Regions from separate parts of the Streptomyces sp. DSM 120436 genome, predicted to be linked through region 1. Evidence: riboswitches for the same ligand, from Rfam matches in the RefSeq annotation. Region 1 holds a riboswitch; each other region holds the start of a gene.

What was found. A riboswitch is a leader RNA that binds a small molecule or an ion and turns the genes downstream of it on or off. The one in region 1 is predicted to bind cyclic di-AMP.
Region 2: it holds a riboswitch for cyclic di-AMP, as region 1 does, so the genes downstream of both, ACWH4W_RS14560 (M23 family metallopeptidase) here and ACWH4W_RS08775 (transglycosylase SLT domain-containing protein) in region 1, are expected to answer to the same signal.
Region 3: it holds a riboswitch for cyclic di-AMP, as region 1 does, so the genes downstream of both, ACWH4W_RS03180 (transglycosylase family protein) here and ACWH4W_RS08775 (transglycosylase SLT domain-containing protein) in region 1, are expected to answer to the same signal.
Region 4: it holds a riboswitch for cyclic di-AMP, as region 1 does, so the genes downstream of both, ACWH4W_RS05175 (M23 family metallopeptidase) here and ACWH4W_RS08775 (transglycosylase SLT domain-containing protein) in region 1, are expected to answer to the same signal.

What each region holds. Positions count from the first base shown of each region.
Region 1 is NZ_JBSKBS010000001.1:1,904,743-1,912,235, forward strand. Features, by position in the region: gene recQ (DNA helicase RecQ) at 1-588, shown strand, start outside; gene ACWH4W_RS08760 (M56 family metallopeptidase) at 606-1,544, opposite strand; gene fahA (fumarylacetoacetase) at 1,701-2,915, opposite strand; gene ACWH4W_RS08770 (HAD family hydrolase) at 3,178-4,050, shown strand; gene ACWH4W_RS08775 (transglycosylase SLT domain-containing protein) at 4,014-4,487, opposite strand; cyclic di-AMP (ydaO/yuaA leader) riboswitch at 4,491-4,619, opposite strand; gene ACWH4W_RS08780 (polyprenyl synthetase family protein) at 5,188-6,198, shown strand; gene ACWH4W_RS08785 (LolA family protein) at 6,454-7,493, shown strand, end outside.
Region 2 is NZ_JBSKBS010000001.1:3,207,150-3,214,642, forward strand. Features, by position in the region: gene ACWH4W_RS14545 (DNA gyrase/topoisomerase IV subunit A) at 1-925, opposite strand, end outside; gene ACWH4W_RS14550 (M16 family metallopeptidase) at 1,592-3,001, shown strand; gene ACWH4W_RS14555 (M16 family metallopeptidase) at 2,998-4,386, shown strand; cyclic di-AMP (ydaO/yuaA leader) riboswitch at 4,589-4,754, shown strand; gene ACWH4W_RS14560 (M23 family metallopeptidase) at 4,767-5,540, shown strand; gene ACWH4W_RS14565 (GntR family transcriptional regulator) at 5,741-6,445, shown strand; gene ACWH4W_RS14570 (HPr family phosphocarrier protein) at 6,589-6,870, opposite strand; gene ACWH4W_RS14575 (bifunctional acetate--CoA ligase family protein/GNAT family N-acetyltransferase) at 7,049-7,493, shown strand, end outside.
Region 3 is NZ_JBSKBS010000001.1:716,034-723,526, forward strand. Features, by position in the region: gene ACWH4W_RS03160 (Ppx/GppA phosphatase family protein) at 454-1,407, opposite strand; gene ACWH4W_RS03165 (DUF501 domain-containing protein) at 1,404-1,940, opposite strand; gene ACWH4W_RS03170 (FtsB family cell division protein) at 1,969-2,445, opposite strand; gene eno (phosphopyruvate hydratase) at 2,546-3,826, opposite strand; gene ACWH4W_RS03180 (transglycosylase family protein) at 4,106-4,816, opposite strand; cyclic di-AMP (ydaO/yuaA leader) riboswitch at 4,821-4,989, opposite strand; gene ACWH4W_RS03185 (LysM peptidoglycan-binding domain-containing protein) at 5,209-6,171, opposite strand; gene ACWH4W_RS03190 (cytochrome P450 family protein) at 6,375-7,493, opposite strand, start outside.
Region 4 is NZ_JBSKBS010000001.1:1,139,290-1,146,782, forward strand. Features, by position in the region: gene ACWH4W_RS05170 (PrsW family intramembrane metalloprotease) at 1-1,228, shown strand, start outside; gene ACWH4W_RS05175 (M23 family metallopeptidase) at 1,332-2,351, opposite strand; cyclic di-AMP (ydaO/yuaA leader) riboswitch at 2,364-2,521, opposite strand; tRNA gene ACWH4W_RS05180 (tRNA-Met) at 2,840-2,913, opposite strand; gene ACWH4W_RS05185 (dihydrofolate reductase family protein) at 2,977-4,110, opposite strand; gene ACWH4W_RS05190 (response regulator) at 4,220-4,879, opposite strand; gene ACWH4W_RS05195 (HAMP domain-containing sensor histidine kinase) at 4,910-5,956, opposite strand; gene ACWH4W_RS05200 (DUF3040 domain-containing protein) at 6,349-6,642, shown strand; tRNA gene ACWH4W_RS05205 (tRNA-Lys) at 6,739-6,811, opposite strand; gene ACWH4W_RS05210 (DEAD/DEAH box helicase) at 6,967-7,493, opposite strand, start outside.

The sequences.
Region 1 (7,493 bases):
GAGCTGAGCGAGGCGCAATGGCGCGGCGTCGTCCGCCAGTTGCTCGCCCAGGGACTGCTCGCGGTCGAGGGCGAGTACGGCACGCTGGTGCTGACCGAGGCCAGCGGACCGGTGCTGCGGCGCGAGCGTGAGGTGCCGCTGCGCAAGGAGCCCGAGAAGCCGGCCGCCTCCCGCTCGGGCGGCGGGGCGGGCCGGGGCGAGCGCAAGGCCAGGGCGGCCGCCGTCGAGCTGCCCGAGGAGCTGCGGCCGGCGTTCGAGGCGCTGCGCGCCTGGCGCGCCGAGCAGGCCAGGGAGCAGGGCGTCCCGGCGTACGTGATCTTCCATGACGCCACGCTGCGGGAGATCGTCACGGTGTGGCCCACCTCGGTGGAGGAGCTGGGCGGCGTCAGCGGCGTCGGCGAGAAGAAGCGGGTGACGTACGGCGAGGGGGTCGTCGCGGTGCTGGCCGGACTGGCGGCGCCGGGTGCGGCCGCTCCCGACCCGGCTGCTCCCGACCCGGCTGCTCCCGACCAGGCGGCTCCCGGCCAGGCCGGTGAGGCCCCGGCACCCGAGGACGACTGGCCCGACGAGGAGCCCGACTGGATCTGAGCACCCCGGCCGCCCCGCTACGGCAGCGCCGTCAGCCCCGGCGCGAAGGTGATGAGCAGCGGGACGAGGGGAACCAGGGCCGCCGCGCCTGTCGTCAGGGCGCGGTACCGGCGGCCCAGACGCGGCGGCGGCTCGAGGAGCCGGTCGACGCGCTCGCCGAGCAGCCGGCGGCTGGAGGAGCAGGACAGCACGCCCCGGTGCTGGTTGAGCTCGATCAGCGCCAGCGCGGTGGTCAGGTGGCCGCAGCGGCGGGAGGCCGTGTCGTCGGCGGACAGCTCGACCAGACGGTGCGTCTGCTCGCAGAAGTGGGCGAACAGCGGGACGCGCGGGAAGCCGGCCGCCAGCGCCGCCGACAGATGCAGCAGCCAGTCGTGGCGGGCCCGGGCGTGGCCGCGTTCGTGGGTGAGGACCGCGTCGAGCTGATGGCCGGTCAGCCGTCGCAGCGCGCCGGTCGTGACGATCAGCTGGGGCGGACTGCCCGGCATCCACCAGGCGTCGGGGTACTCCTCCTCCAGCACCAGCAGCGGCCCCCGCCCCTCGGGCAGTCCCGCCGGCAGGTCGGGCGCGCGGTCCCGCAGGTGTGCGCGGGCGCGGACGCGACGGCGGCGGGCCTCGACCAGTTCCCGCCCCAGCACCGCGGCGGTCCAGGCCGCGCCGCAGGCCAGCAGCACGGTGAGCACGGTCGTCCACGGCGAGGCGGACGACAGGTCGTACGCGGCGGTCACGGCGGGCGGCGCCGGGGCGAACAACTGCGCGCGGACGGTGCCGAAGACGGCGGCGGCGCCCAGCGCCAGGGCGGTCAGGCAGCACAGCAGGACGGTGGCCACCAGGCACTGCCACACCCACAGGCCGACGACCGGTTCCCGTTCCGGCCACTTCGCCCGGGTCAGCGCGCGGGGGACGGGTACGGCGGCGGTCACGGCGACCACGCTCAGCAGGAGCAGGCAGTACGTCATGCCACGGGCTCCGGATCCTGTCGGAAGGGGCGGCTCGGGGGCGTGCGGTGGGGCGGGGCGCGCGGCGTGGGAGGCGACGCACCGCCCGACGCCAAGTATGACGGCGAAGGGCGGTGCGAGACAGCGTGCCCGGACGGTTCGACAGGGCCGGAGGGGTCAGGACGCGGGGACCACCCGTCCCGTCACCTCGCCGAGGCCCACCCGCACCCCGTCCGGGCCCGGCGCCCAGGCGGACAGCGTCACCACGTCGCCGTCCTCCAGGAACGTCCGCTTGCCGTCGGGGAGTTCGAGCGGGTCGCGGCCGTTCCAGGTCAGTTCCAGCAGGGAGCCGCGCTCGCGCTCGGTGGGACCGCTGACCGTGCCGGAGCCGTAGAGGTCGCCGGTGCGCAGGGAGGCGCCGTTCACCGTCATGTGGGCGAGCTGCTGGGCGGCCGTCCAGTACATGGTGGAGAAGGGGCACTCGGAGATCTCGTGGCCGTTGAGGGTCACGGTGATGCGCAGGTCGTAGCCGCCGGGCTCCTCGCCGGAGTCGTCGAGGTACGGCAGCAGCGGGTGGGTGCGCTCCGGCGGTGCGGTGCGGGCCTCCTCCAGGGCGTCCAGCGGGGTGATCCACGCCGACACGGAGGTGGCGAAGGACTTGCCGAGGAACGGTCCGAGGGGCACGTACTCCCAGGCCTGGACGTCGCGGGCGGACCAGTCGTTGAGCAGGCACAGGCCGAACACGTGGTCGCGGTAGGCGTTCAGCGGCACGGGCCGGCCCCGCTCGGACGGGACGCCGACGACGAAGCCGACCTCGGCCTCGATGTCCAGCCGCACGGACGGGCCGAACACCGGGGCGGCGTCGGCGGGCGCCTTGCGCTGCCCGGAGGGGCGTACGACGTCGGTGCCGGACACCACGACGGTGCCGGAGCGGCCGTGGTAACCGATCGGCAGGTGCTTCCAGTTGGGGGTCAGGGAGTCGGCCGCGTCGGGGCGGAAGATCTGCCCGACGTTCCGGGCGTGGTTCTCCGAGGCGTAGAAGTCGACGTAGTCCGCGACCTCGAACGGCAGGTGCAGGGTGACCTCGGACAGCGGGTGGAGGAACCGCTCGACGGTCTCCCGGTGCGCCGGGACCGTCACCCACGCGGTGAGCGCGCGCCGCACGTCCGACCAGGCCGTACGGCCCGCCGCCAGCAGGGGGTTGAGGGTGGGCCGGGCGAGCAGGGAGGCGTAGGGGGAGCCCAGGGCGTGTGCCGCCGCTCCGGCGTCGAGGACGTGGTCGCCCAGCCGGACGCCCACGGTGCGCTCCGGCGAACCGGGGAGCGAGAAGACGCCGTACGGCAGGTTGTGCGGGCCGAAGGGATCGCCCTCGGGGACATCGAAGGGGGGCATCGGGTGCTGCCTCGCTTTCGTGTGCGCGGGTGCGCCACGTGTCCGTGGCCGTGCCACACGTTACGGGGTCGCGCCCCGGTGGGCTCTTGTATGCGGACGACTTCCCGGGCCCGGGTCCGCCGGAGCGCACCCTGTTCCGGTCAAAACGGGAAAGAGGTCCCAACCGGTCGCGATCCGGCGGCGTAAGAAGGCAAAACGCACCCAATGCGAGGGCATACGGGCGCGGCGAATCGGACGGTCCTCTCGTCCGTATTCTCTGATCATGGCCGCACCCACCGATTGTTTCCTCATCGCCACCGACCTGGACGGGACGCTGCTGCGCGGTGACGACACCCTCTCCGACCGCTCCCTCGCCGCCCTCGCGCGGGCCGAGCGGGCCGGTGCCCGGCACCTCGTGGTGACGGGCCGCCCGGCCCCCAGAGTGCGGTCGCTGCTCGACGACCTCGGCTGCACGGGGCTCGCGGTGTGCGGACAGGGCGCGCAGGTCTACGACGCCGCCGCGCACCGGATGCTGTGGTCGGTCCGGCTGGACCGGGAGCTGGCGGAGACCGCGCTCGGCAAGATCGAGGCCGAGGTGGGGGAGGTGTACGCCGCGGTCGACCAGGACGGGGTCGACGGGCTGACGCTGATCGAGCCGGGCTACCGGATGCCGCACCCGACGCTCCCGTCGGTGCGGGTGGAGCGGCGCGACGACCTGTGGGCGCGGCCGATCAGCAAGGTGCTGCTGCGCCACCCGGAGTTGTCGGACGACGTGCTGGCGGCGGCGGCCCGGTCCGTGGTCGGTTCGCTGGCCACGGTCACGATGTCGGGGCCGGGCACGGTGGAGCTCCAGCCGTGCGGGGTCACCAAGGCGACCGGGCTGGCGCTGGCCGCCGACCACCTGGGGCTGCGCCCCGAGGACACGGTCGCCTTCGGGGACATGCCGAACGACGTCCCCATGTTCCGGTGGGCGGGCCACGGCGTCGCCATGGCCAACGCGCACCCCGAGCTGAAGGCGGCGGCCGACGAGGTCACCCTGTCGAACGAGGACGACGGTGTGGCCGTCGTCCTCGAGCGACTGTTCGGGCAGACGGCCGGGGTGGGCCGTCAGAGGTCGGCTCAGTACGCGCCGAAGACGTTGTCGATCGAACCGTAGCGGTCGGCGGCGTAGTTGCAGGCCGCGGCGATGTTGGCGACCGGGTCGAACGGGTCGAAGGCGGTGCCGGGCACGTGGTACGCCTGGAAGGTCGGGTCGATGACCTGGAGCAGGCCCTTGGACGGGGTGCCCTTCGCGGCGTTGGAGTCCCACAGGTTGATGGCGGCCGGGTTGCCGGACGACTCCCGCATGATGTTGCGGTGGATGGAGTCGTAGGAGCCGGGGATGCCGTTCTGCGCCATGACGTCCATCGCCTCGCGGATCCAGCCGTCGAGGTTGTCCGGGTACGCGGTCGTGGAGGCGGCGGTGGCCTGGGCCGCGGGGGCGGCCGCGGCGCTGGTGGCGCCGAACAGCGGCATCGCGACCACGGCGACGCCGGTGCCGGCGACGGCGAGGGAGCGGACGAGGCGGCGGCGGTACGAAGCGGAAGCGGGCATGTCTGGGTTCCTCTCCTACGCCTGCGAGGTGAGCTGTCGGGTTCGGGCGGGAGAGTGCCCGGCCGTGCCCCTGCGGGCATGGCTTCACCCCGAGCCGTCCCGGCGCGGTGTCCGGTACGGCGGCTTACCTGGGTCCCCCGCTCCTGCCGTGCGTGAGTTCGTCGTCGGGTGTGATGCGGGTGGCGGCAGGACTAGGCGTCCACCCGGCAGGCCCGGAACGTATGCGAGAGCGCATGTCGGGAACAAGTGCGACGATCACACAAAGCACCGTTTGATCTTGAGATGGGCGATTTAGGGTGCTTGATCCTTTGCGGTCGCTCAGGGTCAACTCCGTTGCGTGGAGCGGGATGACGGGCGTGTGCGGGGGTGACCGGACGGCCGGCGGGCGCGTGACTCACTTCACGGGGCGACGACCGTGGGGGCATTTGCGGCCAAGGTGAATTAGAGGGGCGATCGCGGCAAATCGGACTCACGGGTGGGGCAGGATGGTCCACGGGCCGCCGTGTCCGGGAAGTCGAGGTATGTCCCTTGTCATTGCCCGATCAAAAACACTCCGCTTCTGCTCCCGTATCGCCTTGCTTGTGACCCCGGGCCCTGGCGGTGATCGAAACATGACCGGATACGCTGACTCGAGTGGTGGCAGCGACCTATCGACAAACCGTGTAACCGCCAGCAGACACCAGCAGACAGGAGACCCCTCGTGACCGTCGTCGGGCCGTTCGGGCTGAGCGTGCGGGACCAGGCTCTGGAAGCCGATGTCCAGGCCGGATTGACGGCTGTCGAGGAAGGGCTGCTCGAGGCCACCAAGAGCGAGGTGCCCTTCATCACGGAGGCCGCCCAGCACCTGGTGCGGGCCGGCGGCAAACGGTTCCGTCCGCTGCTCGTGATGCTCTCCGCCCGGTTCGGCGACCCCTACGCGCCCGGCATCGTGCCGTCGGCCGTCGTGGTGGAACTCACCCACCTGGCCACGCTGTACCACGACGACGTGATGGACGAGGCCGAGGTGCGGCGCGGGGTCGCGAGCGCGAACGCCCGCTGGGGCAACTCGGTCGCCGTGCTCACCGGCGACTTCCTCTTCGCCCGCGCCTCCCACATCCTGGCCGACCTCGGCCCGGAGGCGGTGCGGGTCCAGGCCGAGGCGTTCGAGCGGCTGGTCACCGGCCAGATCCTGGAGACCGCGGGCCCGCAGAACGGCCGCGACCCGGTCGACCACTACCTGGACGTGCTCGGCGGCAAGACCGGCTCCCTGGTCGCCGTCTCCTGCCGGTTCGGCGGGATGATGTCCGGCGCCGACGAGACGGTGGTGGACATCCTCACCCAGTACGGCGAGCGGCTCGGCGTCGCCTTCCAGCTCGCCGACGACGTCCTGGACATCGCCTCCGACTCCTACGAGTCCGGCAAGACCCCCGGCACCGACCTGCGCGAGGGCATCGCCACCCTGCCCGTGCTGCGGCTGCGCGAGCGGGCGGCCCGGCTGGGCCTCGCCGAGGACCTCGCCCTGTGCGAGCTGCTCGACTCCGACCTCACCGACGACGCCCGGCACGCCGAGGCGCTGCGGCTGCTGCGCGCCCACCCCGCGCTGGGCCAGGCCCGCCGGGACACCGTGCGCTACGCCGAGGAGGCGCGCGCCGCGCTCGCCCCGCTGCCCGACGGCCCCGCCAAGACGGCGCTCGTCGAGATGTGCGACGCCGTGGTGCACCGGGCCGGCTGACCCGTCCGGCCGTCCCCCGTACGCCTCCCGGACCCGGACGACCCCTACGGGGCGGGGGAGGCGCCGTCGTGCCGTGTCATACCGCAGCAGTACGCGCAGTTGAGTCCGCGGTCTGACGCATCCGCCCCGCGCATGCGGTCAGATGGACCACGACGGACAACACCACTTCTCACCGGTTCGGGTGAGAATGGCGGCTCGGACCGGACTGGTGCGAGGACACGGGACGGAAGCCGCCGCCGACGACGGAGGGCACACATGGCACCGTACGCATCCGACGACACGACGACCGCGGGGGAGGTCGAGGAGCCGCGCGCCGGCCGCCGCAGGGCAGCGCGGTACGTCGTCCCCGTCACGGTGATGGGCGTGGCGGCCGCGACGATCGGACTCGTCCCGGCGCTCGCCGACTCCGGCGACCCCGACCTGCCGGACATCACCGCCGCGCAGCTCATCGAGAAGATCGCGCAGTCGGACGTGGAGCGGCTGTCCGGCACCGTGAAGATCACCACCGACCTCGGACTGCCGAACCTCGGCGGCCTGGAGAGCGGCCTCGCGTCCGGGGCGCTGGGCGAGGACGGCGAGGGCGGTTCGTCCGCCGACCCGTCCGGCCGGCTCACCGAGCTGGCGTCCGGCACGCACACCCTGCGCGTCGCCGCCGACGGCCCGGAACGCCAGAAGCTGTCACTGCTGGAGAACGCGGCCGAGTACAGCCTCATCCACAACGGCGAGGACGTCTGGGGCTACGACAGCGCGTCCAACGAGGTCTACCACACCACCGTCGACGCGCCGGACGCGTCCGAACGGCGCGAGCAGCGGCCCCCGGCCCTCCCCCAGGACTTCGCGGAGGAGGCGCTGAAGGCGGTCGACGACACCACGTCCGTGAAGGTCGACGGCACCGCCCAGGTGGCCGGCCGGGACGCCTACCGGCTGGTGGTCGAGCCCAGGCAGTCCGGCTCCACCGTCGGCGCCGTCAGCATCGCCGTGGACCACGAGACGGGCCTGCCGCTGAAGTTCACGCTCACCCCGTCGAGCGGCGGCTCGGCCGTCGTGGACGTCGGCTTCACCGAGGTGAGCTTCGACCGCCCGGACGCCTCCACGTTCGAGTTCACCCCGCCGAAGGGCGCCAAGGTGACCGAGGACACCGAACAGGGCCGGGACCGCGGCGACTTCGGGAAGCCGGAGCGGGGCCCGAAGTCCGAGGAGGACCTGGCCAAGGGCTTCGACGGGCTGAAGACGCTCGGCGAGGGCTGGAACACGGTCGCCACCTTCGACACCGGCTCCGGCGGCGGCCTGCCCAC
Region 2 (7,493 bases), 1.3 Mb from region 1:
GGTCGGTGAGGTCCTTGACGTCGGCGATGCCCTGGAGCTTCTTCGAGCCCACCAGGTCCTTGATCTTGGCGATCACCTTCTCCGGGCCGACCGTGAACGGCAGCTCGGTGACGACCAGGCCCTTGCGGCGCGCCGTCACGTCCTCCACGGTCACCGTCGCGCGGATCTTGAACGTGCCGCGCCCGGTCGCGTACGCGTCCCGGACGCCGGAGAGGCCGACGATCCGGCCGCCCGTGGGCAGGTCGGGGCCCGGGACGTGCTTCATCAGGGCGTCGAGGTCGGCGTTCGGGTACCGGATCAGGTGCCGCGCGGCGGCGACGACCTCGCGGAGGTTGTGCGGCGGCATGTTGGTGGCCATGCCGACGGCGATGCCCGAGGCGCCGTTGACCAGGAGGTTGGGGAACGCGGCGGGCAGGGCGACCGGCTCCTGCTCCTGGCCGTCGTAGTTGGGCGCGAAGTCGACCGTGTCCTCGTCGATGGACTCGGTCATCAGACCGGTGGCCTCCGCCATCCGGCACTCGGTGTACCGCATCGCGGCGGGCGGGTCGTCGTTGCCCAGCGAGCCGAAGTTGCCGTGGCCGTCCACCAGGGGCAGGCGCATGGAGAACGGCTGCGCCATGCGGACCAGGGCGTCGTAGATCGACGCGTCGCCGTGCGGGTGCAGCTTGCCCATCACCTCGCCGACCACGCGCGCGCACTTCACGTACCCGCGCTCGGGGCGCAGCCCCATCTCGTTCATCTGGTAGACGATGCGGCGGTGCACCGGCTTGAGACCGTCACGCGCGTCGGGCAGGGCGCGGGAGTAGATGACCGAGTACGCGTACTCGAGGAAGGAGCCCTGCATCTCGTCGACGACGTCGATGTCGAGGATCTTCTCCTCGTACGGGTCGTCGGGCGGCGGGGTCTTCGTGCTGCGGCGGGCCATCGCTGCCGGCTCCTTGCTGAAGCGTGGGACGGGATCTGACGCGGACCATTGTGGACCTTCGCACTGACAGAGAAGGACCAGGACCTGGGTCCTGCCGCCCGGTTCGGCGCGGTACGGCGCGGTACGGCGACGCGAGCAGGCTACGCGGCGCGGTCGCCGCGCACCGCGCGGGGTGGCCCCGCGGTCCGCCGCTCACACGGCCGTGGGCGGCCGGCCGGCCCGCACGGGACCACCGAGGCGCTTCTCCCGGCCGCCCCGGACAGGACGGGTCCCGTCCGAGCACCCTGTACGGCTGAGGACCCCCTCTCGGGCCCGGGCGGGTCCCCGCCCGCGGCTCCGCGCACCCGGAGCCGCCCTCCGCGCGGCCCCCGCGACCGGTACGGGCCCCCCGGCACGCGCCCGGCGTACACACCCTCCGTCCACCGCGCCCCCGCAGCGCACGACCGCGCACCACAGCGCGCCCGAGAGGGCGACCCCGCGCACACCCCGCGTCACGCGCCGTGGGCTTCACCCACTCCCGCACCACCCGTCCCACCAGGTTCTCGCTCTCGGCGTAGCCGCCCGGCCCGGGAACTCCGCCGACCCTCCGCACGCTTGCATACAGTGGCAGGACCGGCAGAAACGGCGGTGTCGACGACGACCGCCTCCGCGATCGAAGGGACGTACATGCCCATGGGTCACACGGCCACAGCCCAGGCAGGCTCCGGGGGCCTGACAGCGACCGAACACCGCCTGGCCAACGGCCTGCGCGTGGTGCTCTCCGAGGACCACCTGACCCCGGTCGCCGCGGTGTGCCTCTGGTACGACGTCGGCTCACGTCACGAGGTCAAGGGCCGCACCGGCCTGGCCCACCTCTTCGAGCACCTGATGTTCCAGGGGTCCGCCCAGGTGAAGGGCAACGGCCACTTCGAACTGGTGCAGGGCGCCGGCGGCTCGCTCAACGGCACGACGAGCTTCGAGCGCACCAACTACTTCGAGACCATGCCCGCCCACCAGCTGGAGCTCGCCCTCTGGCTGGAGGCCGACCGCATGGGCTCCCTGCTGACCGCCCTGGACGAGGAGTCCATGGAGAACCAGCGGGACGTGGTGAAGAACGAGCGCCGTCAGCGGTACGACAACGTCCCCTACGGCACCGCCTTCGAGAAGCTCACCGCCCTCGCCTACCCGGAGGGCCACCCCTACCACCACACTCCGATCGGGTCGATGGCGGACCTGGACGCGGCGACCCTGGAGGACGCCCGCCAGTTCTTCCGCACGTACTACGCGCCGAACAACGCGGTGCTCTCCGTGGTCGGCGACATCGACCCGGAGCAGACGCTCGCCTGGGTCGAGAAGTACTTCGGCTCCATCCCGTCGCACGACGGCAAGCCCGCCCCGCGCGACGGCTCGCTGCCCGACGTCATCGGCGAGGAGCTGCGCGAGGTCGTCGAGGAGGAGGTCCCCGCGCGGGCGCTGATGGCCGCCTACCGGCTCCCGGAGGACGGCACGCGCCTGTGCGACGCGGCTGACCTGGCGCTCACCGTCCTCGGCGGCGGCGAGTCCTCGCGGCTCTACAACCGCCTGGTGCGGCGCGACCGCACGGCCGTGGCCGCCGGGTTCGGCCTGCTGCGGCTGGCCGGGGCGCCGTCCCTGGGCTGGCTGGACGTCAAGACGTCCGGCGACGTCGAGGTGCCCGTCGTCGAGGCCGCCATCGACGAGGAGCTCGCCCGCTTCGCCGAGGAGGGCCCCACCGCCGAGGAGATGGAGCGCGCCCAGGCCCAGCTGGAGCGCGAGTGGCTCGACCGGCTCGGCACGGTCGCCGGCCGCGCCGACGAACTCTGCCGCTACGCCGTGCTGTTCGGCGACCCGCAGCTCGCCCTGACCGCCGTGAGCCGCGTCCTGGAGGTGACGGCCGAGGAGGTCCAGGAGGTCGCCAAGGCCCGCCTGCGGCCCGACAACCGCGCGGTGCTCGTCTACGAGCCCGCCGCCCCGGCGGCCGAGGACGCCGCCGACGAGACCGAGGAAGCCGCAGCCGCAGCCGCAGCCGCAGCCGCAGCCGGCGCCGGCGCCGACGACAACGAGGAGACGGCGAAGTGACCGAGCTCGCCACGATGGAGTTCCACCCCCGGCCGCAGGCGGGCGAGGCCAGGCCCTGGGCCTTCCCGGCCCCCGAGCGCGGCGCCCTCGACAACGGCCTGACCGTGCTGCGCTGCCACCGCCCCGGCCAGCAGGTCGTCGCCGTCGAGGTGGTCCTCGACGCTCCCCTGGACGCGGAGCCGGAGGGCCTCGACGGCGTCGCCACGATCATGGCGCGCGCCTTCTCCGAGGGCACCGACAAGCACACCGCCGAGGAGTTCGCCGCCGAGCTGGAGCGCTGCGGCGCCACCCTGGACGCGCACGCCGACCACCCCGGCGTCCGTCTCAGCCTCGAGGTGCCGGCCTCGCGGCTGGCCAAGGGGCTCGGTCTGGTCGCCGACGCCCTGCGCGCGCCCGCCTTCGCCGACAGCGAGATCGAGCGGCTGGTCCGCAACCGCCTCGACGAGATCCCGCACGAGCTGGCGAGTCCGTCCCGCCGCGCCGCGAAGGAGCTGGCCAAGGAGCTGTTCCCGGCGAGTGCGCGCATGTCGCGCCCGCGCCCGGGCACCGAGGAGACCGTCGCGCGCATCGACTCCGCGGCCGTGCGCGGTTTCTACGAGAAGCACGTCCGCCCGGCCACGGCGACCGTCGTGGTGGTCGGCGACCTCACCGGCGTCGACCTGGACGAGTTGCTCGCCGACACCCTGGGCGCCTGGACGGGCTCGCAGGCCCAGCCGCGGCCGGTGCCGCCGGTGGTCGCGGACGACACCGGCCGCGTGGTCGTCGTGGACCGGCCCGGCGCCGTCCAGACGCAGCTGCTGATCGGCCGTGTCGGCCCGGACCGGCACGACCGGGTGTGGCCCGCGCAGGTGCTCGGCACGTACTGCCTCGGCGGCACCCTCACCTCGCGCCTGGACCGTGTCCTGCGCGAGGAGAAGGGATACACCTACGGCGTCCGGGCGTTCGGCCAGGTGCTGCGGTCGGCCCCGGACGGCACGGGCGCGTCGATGCTGGCCATCAGCGGCTCCGTCGACACCCCCAACACCGGCCCGGCGCTGGACGACCTGTGGACCGTGCTGCGCACGCTGGCCGCCGAGGGCCTCACCGACGAGGAGCGCGACGTCGCCGTGCAGAACCTGGTGGGCGTGGCGCCGCTCAAGTACGAGACCGCCGCGGCCGTCGCGAGCACGCTGGCCGACCAGGTCGAGCAGCACCTGCCGGACCACTACCAGGCCGATCTGTACCGGCAGTTGGCCGCGACCGGCACCGTGGAGGCCACGGCAGCCGTCGTGAACGCCTTCCCGGTGGACCGTCTCGTCACCGTGCTCGTCGGTGACGCGGCGCAGATCAAGGCGCCGGTGGAGGCGCTCGGGATCGGCGAAGTCACCGTCGTGACGGCCGAGTAGGGCGGCCGCCGCACACGCGCGCGTGAAAGGCCCCGGTGACGTCGCCGTCACCGGGGCTCCCATATGCCCGAATTGGGGCGGAGGTTGCCCGTCTGCCCTGTGGGATGCGCTACAAAACCCGGGAATCGTTTGGGGATCGCGCGGTGTCCCGCTTAGCTTCGTGCGGGCTGTTCGTCGGGCAGTGCGCCGCACCCGCGGCACCGGACAGCCATCGCCGAGTCCCCGTACGGCGCGAGCCAGGGGAGCCGGGGACCCACATGAGATCCCTGGGGTGAATCGGACGCCCGCGCGTGTCGCGAGGGGGTCCGTAGGAGACCTTCCTGCTCCGAACCCGTCAGCTAACCCGGTAGGCGAGAGGGAAGGAAAGGACCAGCCTGTACATGGCGTTCACCCGCGCCACCGGGAAGCACCGTCGTCCCAGCCGCGTCCAGCGCGGCTCCGCCCGCGCCGCGGGCGTCGCGGCCCTCGCGGGCACCGGCGTCGTCGGCTCCCTCGCGGCCCCCGCGCTCGCCGCCGGACCGGCCGCGGCACAGACCGGCCTCACCCCCGTCGTCACCCTGGGCGACGTGGTCGCCGACCGTATCGACGCCCAGGCCGCCGCCCAGCACGAGGCCGCCCGCGTGGCGGCCGAGGAGGCCGCGCGCAAGGCCGCCGAGGAGGCGGCGCGCGAGCGGGCGGCCGAAGAGGCGGAGAAGGCCCGCGCCGAGCAGGAGCGCGCCGCCCGCGAGGCCGAGCGCAAGCGGCTCAACACCTTCGTCTCCCCGATCCCCGGCTCGTACGTCTCGACCGCCTACCGGAGCGGCGGCGCCATCTGGTCGTCCGGCAGTCACACCGGGATCGACTTCCACGCCGCGAGCGGCACGCCCGTCCAGTCCGTCGGCGTCGGCACCGTCGTCGAGGCCGGCTGGGGCGGGGCGTACGGCAACCAGGTCGTCATCAAGATGCACGACGGCACGTACACCCAGTACGCGCACCTGTCGTCCATCGCCGTGTCGGTGGGGCAGGAGGTCGCCGCCGGCCAGCAGATCGGTCTCTCCGGCGCCACGGGCAACGTCACCGGCGCCCACCTCCACTTCGAGGCGCGCATGTCCGCCGAGTACGGTTCCGACCTCGACCCGGTCGCCTACCTCCGGTCGCACGGCGTGAACATCTGAGGCGCACCCGTCACGCCCTCGGGCCCCGGCTCTCCGTGAGCCGGGGCTTTTGCCGTTCCGGGACCCATCCGTCCCGGCGCCTCTGTCTGAAAATCACGGAGGAATTCCGGTCCGCCGTCGGAAAACGCCGCCGATTGCAATAGAGTCACGAACGGACGTCAATCGTCGGCGTTCCACGGGAATTGAGCCGGAGGTCGGTCATGCGTATTCCCGCGCACTCGGTGTGCACGGCGATCCGGGACGACATCGTCGCCGGTGTCCACGGGCGCGGGAGCCGGCTCACCGAGGAACTGCTCGCCCGCCGCTACGGGGTCTCCCGCGTCCCCGTCCGCGAGGCCCTGCGCACGCTGGAGGCCGAGGGCTTCGTGGTCACCCGGCGGCACGCGGGCGCGTGCGTGGCGGAGCCCACCGAGCAGGAGGCCGCCGACCTGCTGGAGATGCGCCGGCTGCTGGAGCCCCTCGGCGCCTTGCGGGCGGCCCAGCGGCGTACCGACGCGCATCTGAAGGTGCTGCGCGGCCTGGTCAGGCTGGGGCAGGAACGCGCACGTCAGGGCGGCAGCGACGATCTGAGCTCATTGGGCGGCTGGTTCCACGAGACGCTCGCCCAGGCTTCCGGCAGCCCGGCGCTGACGTCGGTGCTGACCCAGCTCAGACACAAGATCGCCTGGATGTACGCGGTCGACGGGCCGGCCGACCCGGTGGCGTACTGGGCGGAGCACGGCGCGATCGTGGACGCCGTGGCCCGCGGCGACGGCGAGCGGGCGCGGACCCTCACGGGGCTGCACACCGAGCAGGCCGACGCCGGCCACCGGCTCCGGTTCGGCTCCGGCGCCGAGCGGGCCGTCCGCACGGGCCGTGTGAGGAACGCGCAACATCCCGTAAACATGCCGAGCCTGCGCCCTTAACACGGGACCCGTATAAAAAGAGGACGCGAAGGGCGGGGGCTTTTTTCGGCTGCCCGGAAATGGGAAGAGGGAAAGAAAAGGCCCGTCCGGGGTCCGGACGGGCCTTTCCGAGTCGCACGGCCGTCGCGTGCGGAGACATGAATTCAGACGGTCTCGGGGAGTTCCTCGAGGCCCTCGGCGACCAGCTTCGCCAGACGGTCCAGGGCGGCGTCCGCGCCCTCGGCGTCGGAGGCGAGGACGATCTCCTCGCCGCCCTGGGCGCCCAGGCCCAGGACAGCCAGCATCGAGGCCGCGTTGACCGGGGTGCCCCCGGCCTTGGCGATCGTCACCGGGACGCCTGCGGCCGTGGCGGCCCGGACGAAGATGGAGGCGGGGCGGGCGTGGAGACCCTCGGCCCAGCCGACGTTGACGCGGCGCTCAGCCATGTGTTGCTGCCCTTCGCTGTTCACGGTTGTCTAGACCATTCTTCCATAGCGGGGGCGCGAGCCCGGAGCGGCGTCCGGGACGGCCTCCGGCGGCTGCCGGGCCGCGGCCCCGGCCCGGCAGCCGTCCCCCACAGACTGCCTCGCACCGTTGTCGGACGCGAGCCGTACTCTGGGGCCCATGCAGACCTCGTCGGACCGCCACGAGTACCCCGACCACTGGGAGGCCGACGTGGTGCTGCGCGACGGCGGCACCGCGCGCATCCGCCCCATCACCGCCGACGACGCCGAGCGCCTGGTCAGCTTCTACGAGCAGGTCTCCGACGAGTCGAAGTACTACCGCTTCTTCGCGCCCTACCCGCGGCTGTCCGCCAAGGACGTCCACCGCTTCACCCACCACGACTTCGTGGACCGGGTCGGGCTCGCGGCGACCGTCGGCGACGACTTCATCGGCACCGTGCGCTACGACCGCATCGACGCCGGCGGGCGGCCCGCGACCGGCGCGGCCGACGAGGCCGAGGTCGCCTTCCTGGTGCAGGACGCCCACCAGGGCCGGGGCGTCGCCTCCGCCCTCCTTGAGCACATCGCCGCCGTCGCCCGCGAGCGCGGCATCCGCCGGTTCGCCG
Region 3 (7,493 bases), 1.2 Mb from region 1:
ATCGGGAACCGGTGCCGCGGGTGACGCGTTGTCAATGCCGCGTGAGCTGCCCCTCTGTCGTCTCGAGCGGACCGTGAGGCCGACCGGGCGGCCGGTGCGACCGGTGCGCGCAGACCCTCCCCGACTCCCTTCTGAACGTGTTCAAAGGGGTGTTGAACGCCCGAACAGGTCAATCGGACCCACTTCTTCGCCCTCTCCGGGCCAATTCCTTGTGAAGAACTTCACGAACTTTCCCGCACGGGTCCGCCCGAGGGGCCCGAAGGCCCCCTCGGAGCACCGCTCAAACGCCATCCCGACTGCTCAGCAGAGGTCTACTCGCCGGTAACAAAAAGTCGGGCCACGGGCCGGGCGGCCACGCACTCGTCATGCCCCTGGCCGAGGCGGGCGACCGGCGGGACGTCTGCCGCACCCGGTGACGCCCCGCCCGCTGCCGGCCTCGTCCGGCAGCGCCCCTCAGCGCGCCTCGGCGGCGCAGCCGTGGGCGATCCCGTCGAGGATGTCGTGCTCCGACACCACGACCTCCTCCGCGCCCGTCCGCTCCATGATCGCCAGGAGCACCAGGGCCCCGGCGCCGATCACGTCGACCCGGCCCGGGTGCATCGACGGCACCGCCGCCCGCTCGGCGTGGGTGGAGCGCAGCAGCCACCCGGTGATCTCGCGGACCCGGTCGCGGGAGACGCGGGAGTGGTGGATGGCCGCCGAGTCGTACTCGGGCAGGTCCTGGGCGATCGCCGACACGGTGGTGACGGAGCCGGCGAGACCCACCAGCGTCCGTGCCTCGCGCAGCGGCACCGCCTCCTCCGCCCGGTCCAGGGCGGCCTCGATGTCGGCGCGCATCGCGGCGATCTGCTCCTCGGTGGGCGGGTCCGTCACGGCCCCGTCCCGCACCAGGTGGCGCTCGGTCATCCGGACGCAGCCGACGTCCACGGAGCGGGCGGCGCGCACGTGGTCGTCGCCGACGACGAACTCGGTGGAGCCGCCGCCGATGTCCACCACCAGGAACGGCCGGTGCAGGCCGTCCCGGCCGGTCAGCTCCCTGGTGGCGCCGGTGAAGGAGAACTCCGCCTCCTGGTCGCCGGTGATCACCTCGGGTTCCACGCCCAGGATCTCCACCACCCCGCGCACGAAGTCGTCGCGGTTCTCGGCGTCACGGGAGGCCGAGGTGGCGACGAAGCGCAGCTTCCGCGCGCCGTGCTTCTCGATGATCTGCGCGTACTCGCGGCAGGCGGCGAAGGTCCGCTCCAGCGCCTCCGGCGCCAGCCGGCCGGTGCGGTCGACGTCCTGGCCGAGCCGCACGATCGTCATCCGCCGGTCCAGGTCGGTGAGTCCGCCCGTCGCCGGGTCGACGTCGGCCACCAGCAGCCGGATGGAGTTCGTCCCGCAGTCGATCGCGGCGACCCGGGTCACCGGCCCTCCCCCGTCTCCTGCGCCGGCGTCACGCACGGCCCCTTGCTCCACCACTGCGGCAGCATCGCCAGCGCCTCGTCGCCCAGCGGGTTCACGCCGGGGCCGGCCGCGAGCGAGTGGGCGACCAGCACGTGCAGGCACTTCACCCGGTCCGGCATGCCGCCCGCGCTGGGGAAGTTCCTCAGCTCCTCGATCTCGTCGCGGCGCCGGACGTAGTCCTCGTGCGCCGCGCGGTAGGCGGCCGCGAGCTCCGGGTCGGCGGCCAGCCGCTCGGTCATCTCCTTCATCACGCCGTTCGCCTCCAGCGTGCCGATCGCGGAGTTCGCCCGCGGGCACGTCAGGTAGTACAGCGTCGGGAAGGGCGTGCCGTCGGGCAGCCGCGGCGCGGTCTCCACGACGTCCGGCTGTCCGCAGGGACAGCGGTGCGCGATGGCGCGCAGCCCGCGCGGGGGTCTGCCGAGCTGCTGCTTGAAGGCCTCGACGTCCGCGTCGGCGGGCTCGGTGCGCGGGGTCGTGGGCGGAGGGGTGTCCATACGTGTCTTTCTGCGATGTTCCGTCGGGTCACTGGTCGGCGGCGTCGGCCTTGTCGACACCGTCCCAGACGTTGGCGTACCAGGGGCGGTCGGCGGCCCGGAGGTCGCCGCGCGTGGTGGTGGCGCCGGCCGGGTCGACGACGATGTAGCCGGTCTCCCCCGGCATGACGTAGTGCAGGCGCCTGCGGATCTCCTGCTCGGCGTAGGCGTCGTCCTGCCAGCGGGCCTTGAGGTCGCGCAGCCGTTCGACCCGCTGGCGGGTCTCGTCCTGCTCCTTCTGCAGGTCGGCGATCTCCGCGCGCTGGGAGACGTACTGCCGCATCGGGTAGGCGAGGGCCACGACCAGGGAGCAGACCACCAGGACGAGCAGGGCCGCGCGGCCGGTCAGCCGGGAGCGGCGGGCCTGCCGCTTGGTCTGCGAGCGGTAGACCCGGGCCGCGGTCTGCTCACCGATCAGCCGGATCCTGGTCGCGGTGGAGAAACGGTCCCGGTCCTTGACCGCCATGTTCCCGCCTCTCGTTCGGTCTCCTACGCGCGTACGTCCCCGCACACGGTACGGGACCGGGTACGGGGACGTACGTACGACGCTTCCTGCGGGGGTGAGGTCAGCCCTTGAAGCGGGGGAACGCGCTGCGGCCGGCGTACACCGCGGCGTCGTCGAGGATCTCCTCGATGCGCAGCAGCTGGTTGTACTTGGCGACGCGCTCGGAGCGGGCCGGGGCGCCGGTCTTGATCTGGCCGCAGTTGGTGGCGACGGCGAGGTCGGCGATGGTGACGTCCTCGGTCTCGCCGGAGCGGTGGGACATCATGCACTTGAAGCCGTTGCGCTGGGCCAGCTCGACGGCGTCCAGGGTCTCGGTGAGCGAGCCGATCTGGTTGACCTTCACCAGCAGGGCGTTGGCGGCGCCCTCCTCGATGCCGCGGGCCAGGCGCTCCGGGTTGGTGACGAACAGGTCGTCACCGACGAGCTGGACCTTGTCGCCGAGCTTGGCGGTGATGGTCTTCCAGCCCTCCCAGTCGTCCTCGAACAGCGGGTCCTCGATGGACACGAGCGGGTACGCGTCGACGAGCTCCGCGTAGTACTCGGTCATCTCGGCGGCCGAGCGCTCCTTGCCCTCGAAGGTGTAGACGCCGTCCTTGTAGAACTCGGAGGCGGCCACGTCCAGGGCCAGGGCGATCTGCTCGCCGGGGGTGTAGCCGGCCTCCTGGATGGCCTCGAGGATGAGGTCGAGGGCCTCGCGGTTGGAGCCGAGGTTCGGGGCGAAGCCGCCCTCGTCGCCGAGGCCGGTGGCCAGGCCCTTGGCCTTCAGCACCTTCTTGAGGGTGTGGTAGACCTCGGCGCCCCAGCGCAGCGCCTCCGAGAAGGACTCCGCACCGATCGGAGCGATCATGAACTCCTGGATGTCCACGTTGGAGTCGGCGTGCGAGCCGCCGTTCAGGATGTTCATCATCGGCACCGGCAGCAGGTGCGCGTTCGGGCCGCCCAGGTAGCGGAACAGCGGCAGGTCGCTGGCCTCGGAGGCGGCGTGGGCGACGGCGAGCGAGACGCCGAGGATGGCGTTGGCGCCGAGCGAGCCCTTGTTGTCGGTGGCGTCCAGGTCGAACATCGCCTGGTCGATCAGGCGCTGCTCGGTGGCGTCGTAGCCGACGAGCTCCGGGCCGATCTGCTCGATGACGGCCAGTACGGCCTTCTCGACGCCCTTGCCGAGGTAACGGCCGGCGTCGCCGTCACGGAGTTCGACGGCCTCGAAGGCGCCGGTGGAGGCGCCGGACGGGACGGCGGCACGACCCGTGCTGCCGTCGTCGAGGCCGACCTCGACCTCGACCGTGGGGTTGCCTCGGGAGTCCAGGATTTCCCGGGCTACGACGACGTCGATGGACGGCACGAGCATCTCCTTCTTGGAATGTGACGCGGCTGAGCGGGGCCGCGGGGGCCCTGCGAGTCCGAGCCTAACCGGCTCCGGGCGATCGGCCATCCGGCCGCCCGCCTCATGGACAGAACCGAGAGTAAATTGTTTCCGAACGGAACAAAGCAGATTCGGGAAACCGTGACCGGAAACCGTGACCGCGGAGCGTCCGGACATGACCCCGCCCCGGTGCGTACGGGGAAGAAACGCACCGGGGCGGGTGGCCCGTGGGGACGGGGCGGGACCGTGCGGCCGGCCTTACTTCAGGTGAAGCTGCTGGCCCGGGTAGATGAGGTCGGCTTCCTCGACGATGTCGTCGTTCAGCTCGAACAGCTTCGCCCAGCCGCCCTTGACGTCGTGCTCCGCGGCGATCGAGCTGAGGGTGTCGCCCTTGACGACCTTGTACTCGCCGTCGCCCTTCTCGACCTTCTCGCCGGTCGGGGTGGTGACGGTCTTCTTCTCGGCCTTCTGCTCGGCCTTCTGCTCGGCCGGGGCGGCCGGGCGCTCGGCGGAGCGGGAGGCCTTCCGCTCGCTCTCGCGGGACTCCGTGGCGCCGGACTCCTGGGAGGAGCCCTCGGCGGAGGAGCCGTTGTAGGCGGCGTTGGACAGGCCGGTGCCGCAGACCGGCCAGGCGCCCTTGCCCTGGCCCGCGAGGACCTTCTCGGCGATCTCGATCTGCTGGGCCTTGGTGGCCTGGTCGGCGGTGGCCGCGTACTGGGTGCCGCCGTACCCGGCCCAGGTGGAGGCGGAGAACTGCAGGCCGCCGTAGTAGCCGTTGCCGGTGTTGATGGACCAGTTGCCGCCGGACTCGCACTGGGCGACGGCGTCCCACTCGGACGCGGTGGCGGCGGAGGCGTTGCCGGCCGCCATCAGCGGACCGGCGACGGCGGCGCCGGTGACACCGGCGATGGCGATGGCGCGAGTGGCCTTGGACGGACGACGGTGCTTGCCCTTGCCGGAAAACAGCATGGATGGATCCCCTCACCGACGCCTACGAGGTGAGCTGTCGGGTTCGGGCCGGTTGAGTTGCCCGGCCACGTCCCTCCCGGGACGCGGCTTCACCCCGAGCCGTACCGGACGTGAACCGTCCGGATCCGGCGCCTACCTGGGTCCCCCGCTCCTGCCTACGGCGCATGACGCGACGACTGTTCCCGTGCTGCCACTGGCAGGATTCGGCGTGGCGGCAGCCGGGGCCCGCGATGGCGAGCGGTCACGACCGTAAGCACGGGCCCGACGGAATTTCAAAGATGATCAGGTCTTCTGAGACCTATCTCTCACAGCCCTTATTACGGACATTCAGCCCGAATCGCTCCGTCAACTGCCGCCGCGCGGAGGCGCCTTCGGGCGCCGCCCCACGCCCGCTACTCGCCGGTCTCCGCGTCCACGAGAAGCCGCTGACCTGGCAGGATCAGGTTCGGGTCGTCACCGATGACCTGCTGGTTCTCGACGTAGAGCGCCGTCCATCCACCGGCGAGGGCAAGGGAGTCGGCGATGGACACCAGGCTGTCCCCGGCCCGCACGGTGTAGCGGCCGTCGGCGGCCTCGGCCGACGCCTCGGCGGAGCGCGAGGCGTGCCGACCGGCCGACGGGGTCGCGGCGTCGGCGCGCTCGCCCTCCTGGGCGCTGGGGCCGCGGTGGCGGCCCGGGCCGGTGGACTCGGACTCGGTGACCACCGAAGAGCCGGTACTCTGCCCCGACTTGTCCGACTCGTCACGCTCGGGGGTGGCGGAGGCGGACGAGGAGGCCGGGGCGCTCGCGTCACCCTTCTCCACCCCCTCCGCCTTCCCTCTCTTCTCCTCGCCGGACGAACCGGGCACGGCGGACGGAGAGGGGGAAGCGGACGCATCGCCCGGTTCGGGCGAACCGGACGGAGTGGCGGTGCCGGCGGCCCGGGAGCCGTCCGGGGTCGCGTCGTCCGCCACGCCCGGGTCGACGTTCGGGGACGCGGTGTCCTGCTGCAGACCCGTGGGCAGGCCGCAGGCGCGCCACTTGCCGCTCCCCTGCTCGGCGAGGATTCTCTCGGCGACGGTGATCTGCTGGTTGCGGCTGGCCTGGTCGGCGCTGGGCGCGAACTCCAGACCGCCGTAGGTCTCCCAGTCGTCCTGGGTCAACTGGAGGCCGCCGTAGTAGCCGTTGCCGGTGTTCTGGCTCCAGGAGCCGCCGCTCTCGCACTCCGCGACCCGGTCCCAGGTCTCGCCGTCCGCCGCACTGGCGCCGCCCGCCCCGAGCAGGGGGATCGCGATGGCGGAGCCGGTCACCCCGGCCGCGACGAGAAGAGCCGGAGCCTGGCGAGGGCGACGGTGTCGGCCGTTCCCGGAGAGCATGCGGAAGCCTTTCACTCGGCGACAAGGACCGGCACGGTGAGCAAAACCTTGCGGCGCGCCGTACTTGATGGGTGAACGTATAGGCAGACGATCAGTTGTCACAAGTTCATGCCGTGCAGATCACATGAAGATCACAGAGTCGAGCATGTCTGAGGTTTCCGCACGCAACCCGTCGGAACCGGACAGGGAGGTCAGCCCCTTCGTCAGGTCCGTTCTGAATACGGAGGAGAGAATTCCACCGGAAGCGTGCGGAGTCCCCGCATGATGAGGCCGCCGCGCCACCGCAGTTCGGCCGGCTCCACGGCGAGCCTGAGGTCCGGCAGCCGGGTCAGCAGGGTGGCCAGCGCGGTCTGCCCCTCCAGGCGCGCCAGGGGGGCGCCCAGGCAGTAGTGGATGCCGTGCCCGTACCCCAGGTGCTGGTTGTCGCGGCGGCCCAGGTCCAGGGTGTCCGGGTCGGCGAACCGCTCCGGGTCCCGGTCGGCCGCGGCCAGCACGACGAGGACCGGGTCGCCCGCCTCGACGCGCTGCCCGCCGATGACCACCGGCTCGGTGGCGAACCGCCACGTCGCCAGCTCCACCGGCCCGTCGTAGCGCAGCAGTTCCTCCACCCCGGTCTCCAGCAGCCCGCGGTCCCCCTCGGCCAGCGCCCGTTGCAGGCGCTCCCGCTGCCCGGGGTGGGTGAGCAGGGCGTAGGTGCCGTTGCCGATGAGGTTGACGGTGGTCTCGAAACCGGCGAAGAGAAGGATGAACGCCATCGCGGCGGCCTCGTTCTCCGTGAGGTGCTCCCCGTGGTCGGAGGCGCGGATCAGACCCGAGATGAGGTCCTCGCCGGGGACGGGCTCGGCGGGCAGCGCCTCGCGCTTGCGGTGGATCAGCTCGGCGAGGTAGCCGCGCATCTTCTTCACCGACCGGGCCACTCCGCCGCGCGGACCGCCGCCGTGACGGATCATCATGCCCGCCCAGTCCCGGAAGTCGTCCTGGTCCTCGCGCGGGACGCCGAGCAGGTCGCAGATGGCGTAGATGGGGAGCGGGAAGGCGAAGTCGTGGATCAGGTCGGCGGAGCCGGTCGCCGCGAAGCGGTCGATGAGGCCGTCGGTGAGCTCCTGCACTCGGGGCGCGAACTCCGCGACCCGGCGCGGGGTGAACGCCTTGCTGACCAGGCGGCGCAGACGGGTGTGGTCCGGCGGGTCGATGTTCAGCAGGTGCGTCATGAGGTCGGCCTGCCGCTCGCCCGGGATGCCGGTCTTGCCCTTGGCGTGGGCGGGCTCGTCGTGGTGCGCGGGGTTCTTGGACAGCCGGTTGTCGGCGAGGGCCTGCCGGGC
Region 4 (7,493 bases), 770 kb from region 1:
GCTGGCCCTGTCCGGGCTGGTGATCCTCGCGCTGGTCAGGGAGCAGACGGGCACCGAGGGCTTCCTGGTCGGCCTGGGGCTGGCCGTGCTGCCGGTCCCGCTGCTGCTCGCGGCGTTCCGCTGGCTGGGCCGGGTGGATCCGGTCCCCTGGCGGAACCTGCTGTTCGCCTTCGCCTGGGGGGCGTGCGCGGCGGCGCTCATGGCGATCGTGGCGAACAGCTTCGCCACCCGGTGGATAGCGACGACCACCGCCGACCCGGCCGGCGCCGACACCCTGGGCACGACGGTGATAGCGCCGGTCGTGGAGGAGACCTCGAAGGCGGCGGCGGTGCTGCTGCTCTTCCTCTTCCGCAGACGCGAGGTCAACGGGATCCTCGACGGCGTGGTGGCGGCCGGGTTCACCGCGACCGGCTTCGCGTTCACCGAGAACATCCTCTACCTCGGCAACGCCTTCGGCACCGACCAGCTCACCGGCGGCAGCGGCATCGCCTCGGTCACCGCGGCGACCTTCTTCGTCCGCATCGTCATGTCGCCCTTCGCGCACCCCCTGTTCACCGTGCTCACCGGCATCGGCTTCGGCGCGGCCGCGCTGTCCGCCGACCGGCAGCGGGTGCGGCGCGTGCTCTTCCCGGTCGCCGGGCTGCTCCTCGCGATGGGCATGCACGCCCTGTGGAACGGCTCCGCCACGCTCGGCCAGTTCGGCTTCCTCGCGGTGTACGGGGCGTTCATGGTGCCCGCGTTCGGGCTGCTGACCTGGCTGGTGGTGTGGACGCGGCAGCGGGAGCTGCGGACCGTGCGCACGGAGCTGCCCGCGTACGTGGCCGCCGGCTGGCTGCGTCCCGCGGAGCCGTTCGCGCTGAGCTCGATGCGGGCCCGGCGCCTCGCCCGGAGGTTCGCGCGTGAGCACGGGGGCGGGCCCGCGGCGCGCGCGGTCGCCCAGTACGAGGCGTACGCGACCTCGCTGGCGTTCCTGCGGCACCGGGGCCGCGCGGGGAAGGCGGGGCCGGATTTCGTGAGCCGGGAGCGGGAACTGCTGCTGGAGCTGTGGCACCGGCGCGCGGCGGCCCGCCCGGCGCTGGAGCACGCGGCCCGTCTCACGGCGCCCCCGGCGCCGTACGGCGCGGCGTGGGCGTACGGGCCCGTCCCCGCGCCGTGGCAGGCGTACGGGCAGCCGCCGCCCCACGGCCATCCGTACCCCGCGTACGGGGAGCGCCCCTACCGGCGCTGAGAAGCCCCGGACATGCGGGACCGGCAGCCCGGACGTCGGGGGGGCGTCGTCGGGGCTGCCGGCGTTCGCGGCGTCGGCGGCCGGGACGCGGCCGCCGGGTGGTTCAGACGCTGAGGCCCTTGCCGGCCAGCCAGGCGGCCGGGTCGACGCCGCCGGAGGAGCCGGCGGGGTGGACCTCGAAGTGGAGGTGGGCGCCGGTGACGTTGCCGGTCGCGCCGACGCGGCCGATCACGTCGCCGGTGGTGACCTTCTGACCGACGCTGACATTGATCGACGACTGGTGGGCGTACCAGATCTCGGTGCCGTCGTCGAGGGTGAGCACGGTCTTGTAGCCGTACGAGCCGTCCCAGCCAGCGGCGGTGATCGTGCCGGTGTGGACCGCCTTGATCAGCGTGCCGGTGGGGGCGGCGAAGTCGAGGCCCGTGTGGTAGCCGGAGGACCAGTAGGCGCCGGCCTGACCGAACGTCGAGGTGAGGGTGTACGAGGAGGTCGGCAGGGTGTACTGCTTGGCCAGCTCGGCGAGGCGCTCGGCCTCGGCCTTCTTCGCGGCCTCCTCCTCCGCCTCCTTCTTCGCGGCCTCGGCCTTCTCCTTGGCCTCCTTCTCCGCCTTGGCGGCGGCCTCGGCGGCCTCCTTCTCGGCGGCGGCGAGGGCGGCGGCCTGGGCCTTGCTCTGCGCCTGCCCCTGCTGCTGCTCGACCTGGGCCATGATGCGGGCGCGCAGCGCCTCTCCGGCGCCGGCGGCGCCCTCCTCGGCGTCGGCGGTGGTCATGCCGATGTCGCTGAGGGGGGTGCTCGAGCCCTTGGGGGTTTCCTCGTCGGAGAGGAGGGAACCCACGTGGGGCAGGTCGGGCATGGTGAGGGAGACGGGCGGCTTGCCGGTCTGGGCGCTGGCCATGCCGCCGGCGCCGACGGCGGCTATGACGCCGACGCCCAGGACGGTGGAGCTGCGCGCGAGTCCGCCTCCGCGCTGCTTGGCGACGCGGTGCCGCCCGCGCACGGGCCGCACGGACTCCGCGGTGGGGTTCCACTCCTCGAACGGACCCTCGTCGGCGCGGTCGGCGCCGTAGGCGAAGGTGTCGCTCGGGTGGAACGGGGCCTCGGGGGCAGGCGGGTTGGACGCCACGTGGGCGCGCTCCTTTCCTTCCTTCTTCGCCTACCGGGTTAGCTGACGGGTTCGGAGCAGGAAGGTCTCCTACGCGCGTATACGAGCCGTGTTCTCACGGCGGTATCCGCCCGATTCACCCCATGGTGGTGGTTCCCCGGTTCCCTCGCGGGATTCGGCGCGTGCGCACGGAGCCGCCTTCTGTGACGGCTGGGACGACCGCGCTGCGTTATCGAACGTTAATAGACGCGGGGGCCGGATTCCAAGCCGTTCCCCTTGATCGTTCATGGTTTCCGCGCGGACTTAAGCGTCATGACCGGGTGAAAACGGGCGAGTTGACCGCGCGTCGGACGACCGGCCGAACCTGACGGTATGTCAGTTGTTATGCGCTGCGAAGCACTCCGCTCACGCTGAGTGAAAGGCGGGAAGAAAGGCGCCGACCCAAGGCGTCGGCATGCGGAAAACACCGAGGGCCGGAACCCTTTTGGATTCCGGCCCTCGGCCTTCAGTAGCGGGGACAGGATTTGAACCTGCGACCTCTGGGTTATGAGCCCAGCGAGCTACCGAGCTGCTCCACCCCGCGTCGGTAATCACCAGTGTACGGCATCCACGGGGCCCGACGCACACCCCTTCCCGGGCAGCCCGGTCAGCCGCCCGGCAGATGCGCGTTCGGCGCCTTCGCACGCTGCTCGTACTCCGGCAGGACCAGCACCGTGGCGCCGCCGTCCGCCAGCACCGCGCTGCCGTCGGCGTCCGCCACGAAGGTGTCCGGCTCCCGCCAGGCCGTGACCACCCGGCGCACCCCGGCGTCCAGGATCAGCCGCGCGCAGGGCGCCGGCCGGGACGCGCGACGGGCGCACGGTTCCAGGCTGGAGTAGACGGTGGCGCCGGCCAGCCGCGGGTCGGTGGGGTCGGTCCTGGCGAGCGCGGCCTCCTCCGCGTGCACCACGGGGTCGCCGCCCTCGCGGGAGTGCCCCCGCGCCAGCTCGGTGCCGTCGGCGGCGACCACGACCGCGCCGACGCTGAACGCGGTCTCGGAGGGCGGGCACCGCGCGGCCAGCTCGCAGGCGAGGGCGAGCCAGTGGCGGTCGGCCGCGGAGGGCAGCGCGCCGGTGCCGGGCGCGGTGGGCTCGTAGCGCATCAGGACGACGTCGCCGACGGGCCGGGTCTCGACCAGCCGCAGCCGACCGCCCTGGTAGGAGCCGGGGCCGAACAGCCGGGGGGCGTCCGGGTCGCCGACGAACAGCGGGGCGAGGACGAGCTGCAGCTCGTCGGCGAGGCCCTGGGTCATCAGCTGGGTGTGGATCCGTCCGCCGCCCTCGACCATCAGGCGCCGCACCCCGCGCTCGTCGTGCAGGTGCTCCAGCAGCCGCCGCCAGTCCAGGCCGTCGCCGAGCGGGACGACGTCGGCGGCGAGACCGAGGGCGCGGGCCCGTCCGGCGCCCTCGTCGGTGGTGTAGAGGACCTTCTCGCCGCCGGTGTGCCAGAACCGCGCCGCCGGGTCCAGGTCGCCGGAGCCGCTCACCATGACCTTCAGCGGGTACTCCGGCCTGCCGTCCGCGACCCGGGCGGCGCGGCGCTCGGGCGAGTTGACCAGCAGACGGGGGTTGTCGGCGCGCAGGGTGCCGGCGCCGACCAGGACGGCGTCCACGGAGGCCCGCACCCCGTCGACCCGGTCGAAGTCGGCCGGGCTCGACAGCAGCAGCCGCTCCGGGCCGGTGTCGTCCAGGTAGCCGTCGAGGGAGACGGCGGCGGACAGCAGGACGTACGGGTGCGGCATCGGCGGGCTCTCCGGGTGCGGGGCGGCGGCGGGACCGCTGCGCGGTCCGGGTCCAGTCTGGCAACCCGTGCGGCGGGGAGCGGACCGTGCCCCGGCCGCCGGGACCGGGTCAGGGCTCGATCAGGCCGACCCGGATGGCGTAGCGGGTGAGCTCCAGCCGGTCCTTGAGGCCCAGCTTGGCGAGCAGATTGGCGCGGTGCCGCTCCACCGTCTTGGGGCTGATCACCAGCAGGTCCGCGATCTGCTGGGAGGTGTGGCCCTCGGCGACCAGCTTGAGGATCTGCTCCTCCCGGTCGGTGATGGCCTTCGCGGGCAGCGTCCGGCCCTCCCGCGCGAGGTCGAGGTAGTTGTGGATGAGGGCGTTGACCGCCCCCGGGTAGAGGAAGGGCTCGCCCCGCACGGTGGCGTGGCAGGCCTCGACGAGATCGCGGTCGGCGACCGACTTCAGGACGTAGCCCGAGGCGCCGGCGGCCAGCGCCTCGAAGAAGAACTGCTCGTTGTCGTACATGGTCAGCACGAGGATCCGGGTCTCCGGCAGGGCGCGGGAGAGCTCACGGGCCGCCTGCAGACCGGTCAGGCGCGGCATGGCGATGTCGAGGATGGCCAGGTCGGGGCGGTGCTCCCGGGCCAGTTCGAGGGCTTCGGCACCGTCGGCGGCCTCCGCCACCACGGTCAGGTCCGGTTCGCCGTCCAGGATGAGTCGGACCCCCCGGCGGACCAGGGCGTGGTCGTCGGCGAGGAGGATGCGGGTGGGGGACGGGTCGGTCATGGTTCAGCGTTTCCGGTCGGGGGACATCGGTCACGGGGGCGGGGCGTGCGCGGGCGCGGACCGGCGCACGACGGCGGGAGCGGTAACGGAGGCAGACGTCCGCACGGGCCGTACGGGGACGAGGACGTGCGCGGGGAAACGCGCGGGAACGGGCACGGCGAGCCGCAGCTCCGTACCGCCGCCGGCCCGGGGCTCCACGGTCAGCTCGGCGCCCACGAGCAGCGCCCGCTCCCGCATGCCGCGGATGCCGGCGCCCTCGTCCGCGCCGCCGATGCCGCGGCCGTCGTCGCGGACCCGCAGCTCGACCCCGCCGGGGGTGCTCCGCAGGGCCAGCTCGGCGCGGCGGGCCCCCGCGTGCCGGACGATGTTGGTGAGGCCCTCCTGCGCGACCCGGTAGAGCACCAGCTCCGACTCGCGGTCCAGCTCGGGCAGGTCGGGGTCGAGGCAGTGCTGGACGGTCAGCCCGGGACCGCCGAACTCGGTGGCGAGCGCCTTGAGGGCACTGGCCAGGCCCAGCTCGTCCAGCACGCCCGGGCGCAGCCGGCGGGCGATCCGCCGGATCTCCTCCAGGGAGGCACGGGTGGTCTCCTGCACCTGGCGCAGCTCGTCGCCGAGCTCGGCCGGCGCGTGGTCGGCGACCCGCTTGAGCTGCAGCAGCACGGCGGTCAGCGACTGGCCGACCTCGTCATGCAGCTCACGGGCGACCCGGCGGCGCTCCGCCTCCTGCGCGGACAGCGCGCGGGCACTGCTGGTGGCCCGCTCGTCCTCCAGCCGGTCGAGCATCGTGTTGTACGTGGTGATCAGCTCGGCGATCTCGCCGCGCCCGCCGACCGCGGGACGGTTCCCCGGGCGGAGCAGGTCGGTGGTGTTCATCGCGCGGGTCAGGCGCTGCAGCGGGGCGAGGCCGACGCGCAGCAGCAGGGCGTTGGCGACGAGCATGGCGGCCAGCCCCACGGTGAGCACCGCGGCCTCGGTGAGCAGCACGGGCGTGGACACGGTGACGGGTCCCAGGAGCAGGGCGGTGGCGACGATGAGCACGACGGCGTTGAGCAGGAAGATGCGCCAGAACAGAGGCACCCGGTTCCGCCTCCTCGCCGTCGGTATGCTCAAGGCCCCGACGGCCCGCGGCCGGGGGCGCGGCGCGGGCCGTCACCGTCCAGCCTCCGTCCCGGAGCGGGCTCGCGCCATCCGTGACAGTCCCCATTTTCCCGGCGTGGGCGGCCCCGTGCCCGTGCTTCCGTGGATACCGGTCCCCCAGGGGGATGGGGAGCGCGACGGATGGCCCCGGCGGAGCGGTACGGGCCACGCTGGAGGCTCCGTACCGGGCGGGTGACGACCTCGGCGCACGGGCACACTCCAGGACAACGGCCCGCGTTCGCGGCGAGCCGGCGGTTCGCGCACGTCCCGGTGCTCGGAGCGACGGCCGTCGGCGGTGTGACCGGGCGGCCACCCCCTGGGAAGGAGGAGCCGTGCCCCAGTCCGACGACGATCGCCTGGTCGACCTCGCGGCCCGACTCGAGCACGAGGACCCCCGTTTCGCCCGTTCCCTGGCCACCGGCCGCCCGGCCCGTCCGCGCGAGTACCGGCGCACCAGTGCCTGGTGGGTGCTGGTCATCGGGCTGGGCATGCTGGTCGCGGGCGTCGTCGTCCCCGACGGGCTGCTGATCGCGGCGGGCCTGGTGACCAGCGGGATCGGCGTACAGCTCATCGACCCCTACCGGCGCCCGGACGAGACCGCCGCCCGGCCCCCGTCACCGTACTGACCCAGCCCCTTCCCGGATACGCGAACGGCGCTCGTACCGGCCTGGCCGGTACGAGCGCCGTTCCGCGCGCCGGGGGGCTTCCCCTCCCGCGGGAGGTAGGCCCTGTGGGACTCGAACCCACAACCAATGGATTAAAAGTCCACTGCTCTGCCAATTGAGCTAAGGGCCCCTGGCGATGTTGCCTCCCCGAGCATAGCCGGACGCGGCCGGGGAGCCGATCGGGTATCGGGCAGGCGGCGTTGCGGACGGAGGGGGCACACCTGCGCGAGGGCCCGCGCGACGGGTGTCGCGCGGGCCCTCGGCGGTCAATCCGGTGAGGCGGTGTCAGCCGTTGCGCTTCCAGCGCGGCTTGTCCTCGCGACGCTGGAAGGAGCCGCCGCCGCGGTGGTCGTCACGACGGCCGTACGGGCGGTCGTGGCCGCCGGAGCGGAAGCCCGGGCGGTCGCCCTGGCGGTCGCGGTTGAAGGGGCGGTCGCTGCCGCGGTGGCCGGGACGGTCGTCACGGCGGAAGCCGCCACGGTCGCCCCGGTCGCGGTCGCGGTTGAAGCCACCGCGGTCGTCACGGCGCTCGAAGGAACGCCCGCCACGGTCACCCCGCTCGTCCCGGCGGTCGTCCCGGCGGAAACCGCCGCGGTCACCGCGGTCGCGGTTGAAGCCGCCCCGGTCACCGCGGTCGCCCCGGTCGTCACGGCGGAAGCCGCCACGGTCGTCACGGTCGTCCCGGCGGAACCCGCCGCGCTCGCCGTCACGGCGGTCGAAGGACCGGCCGCCCCGGTCGTCCCGGCGGTCGTCACGGCGGAAGCCGCCACGGTCGCCCCGGTCGCGGTCGCGGTTGAAGCCACCGCGGTCGT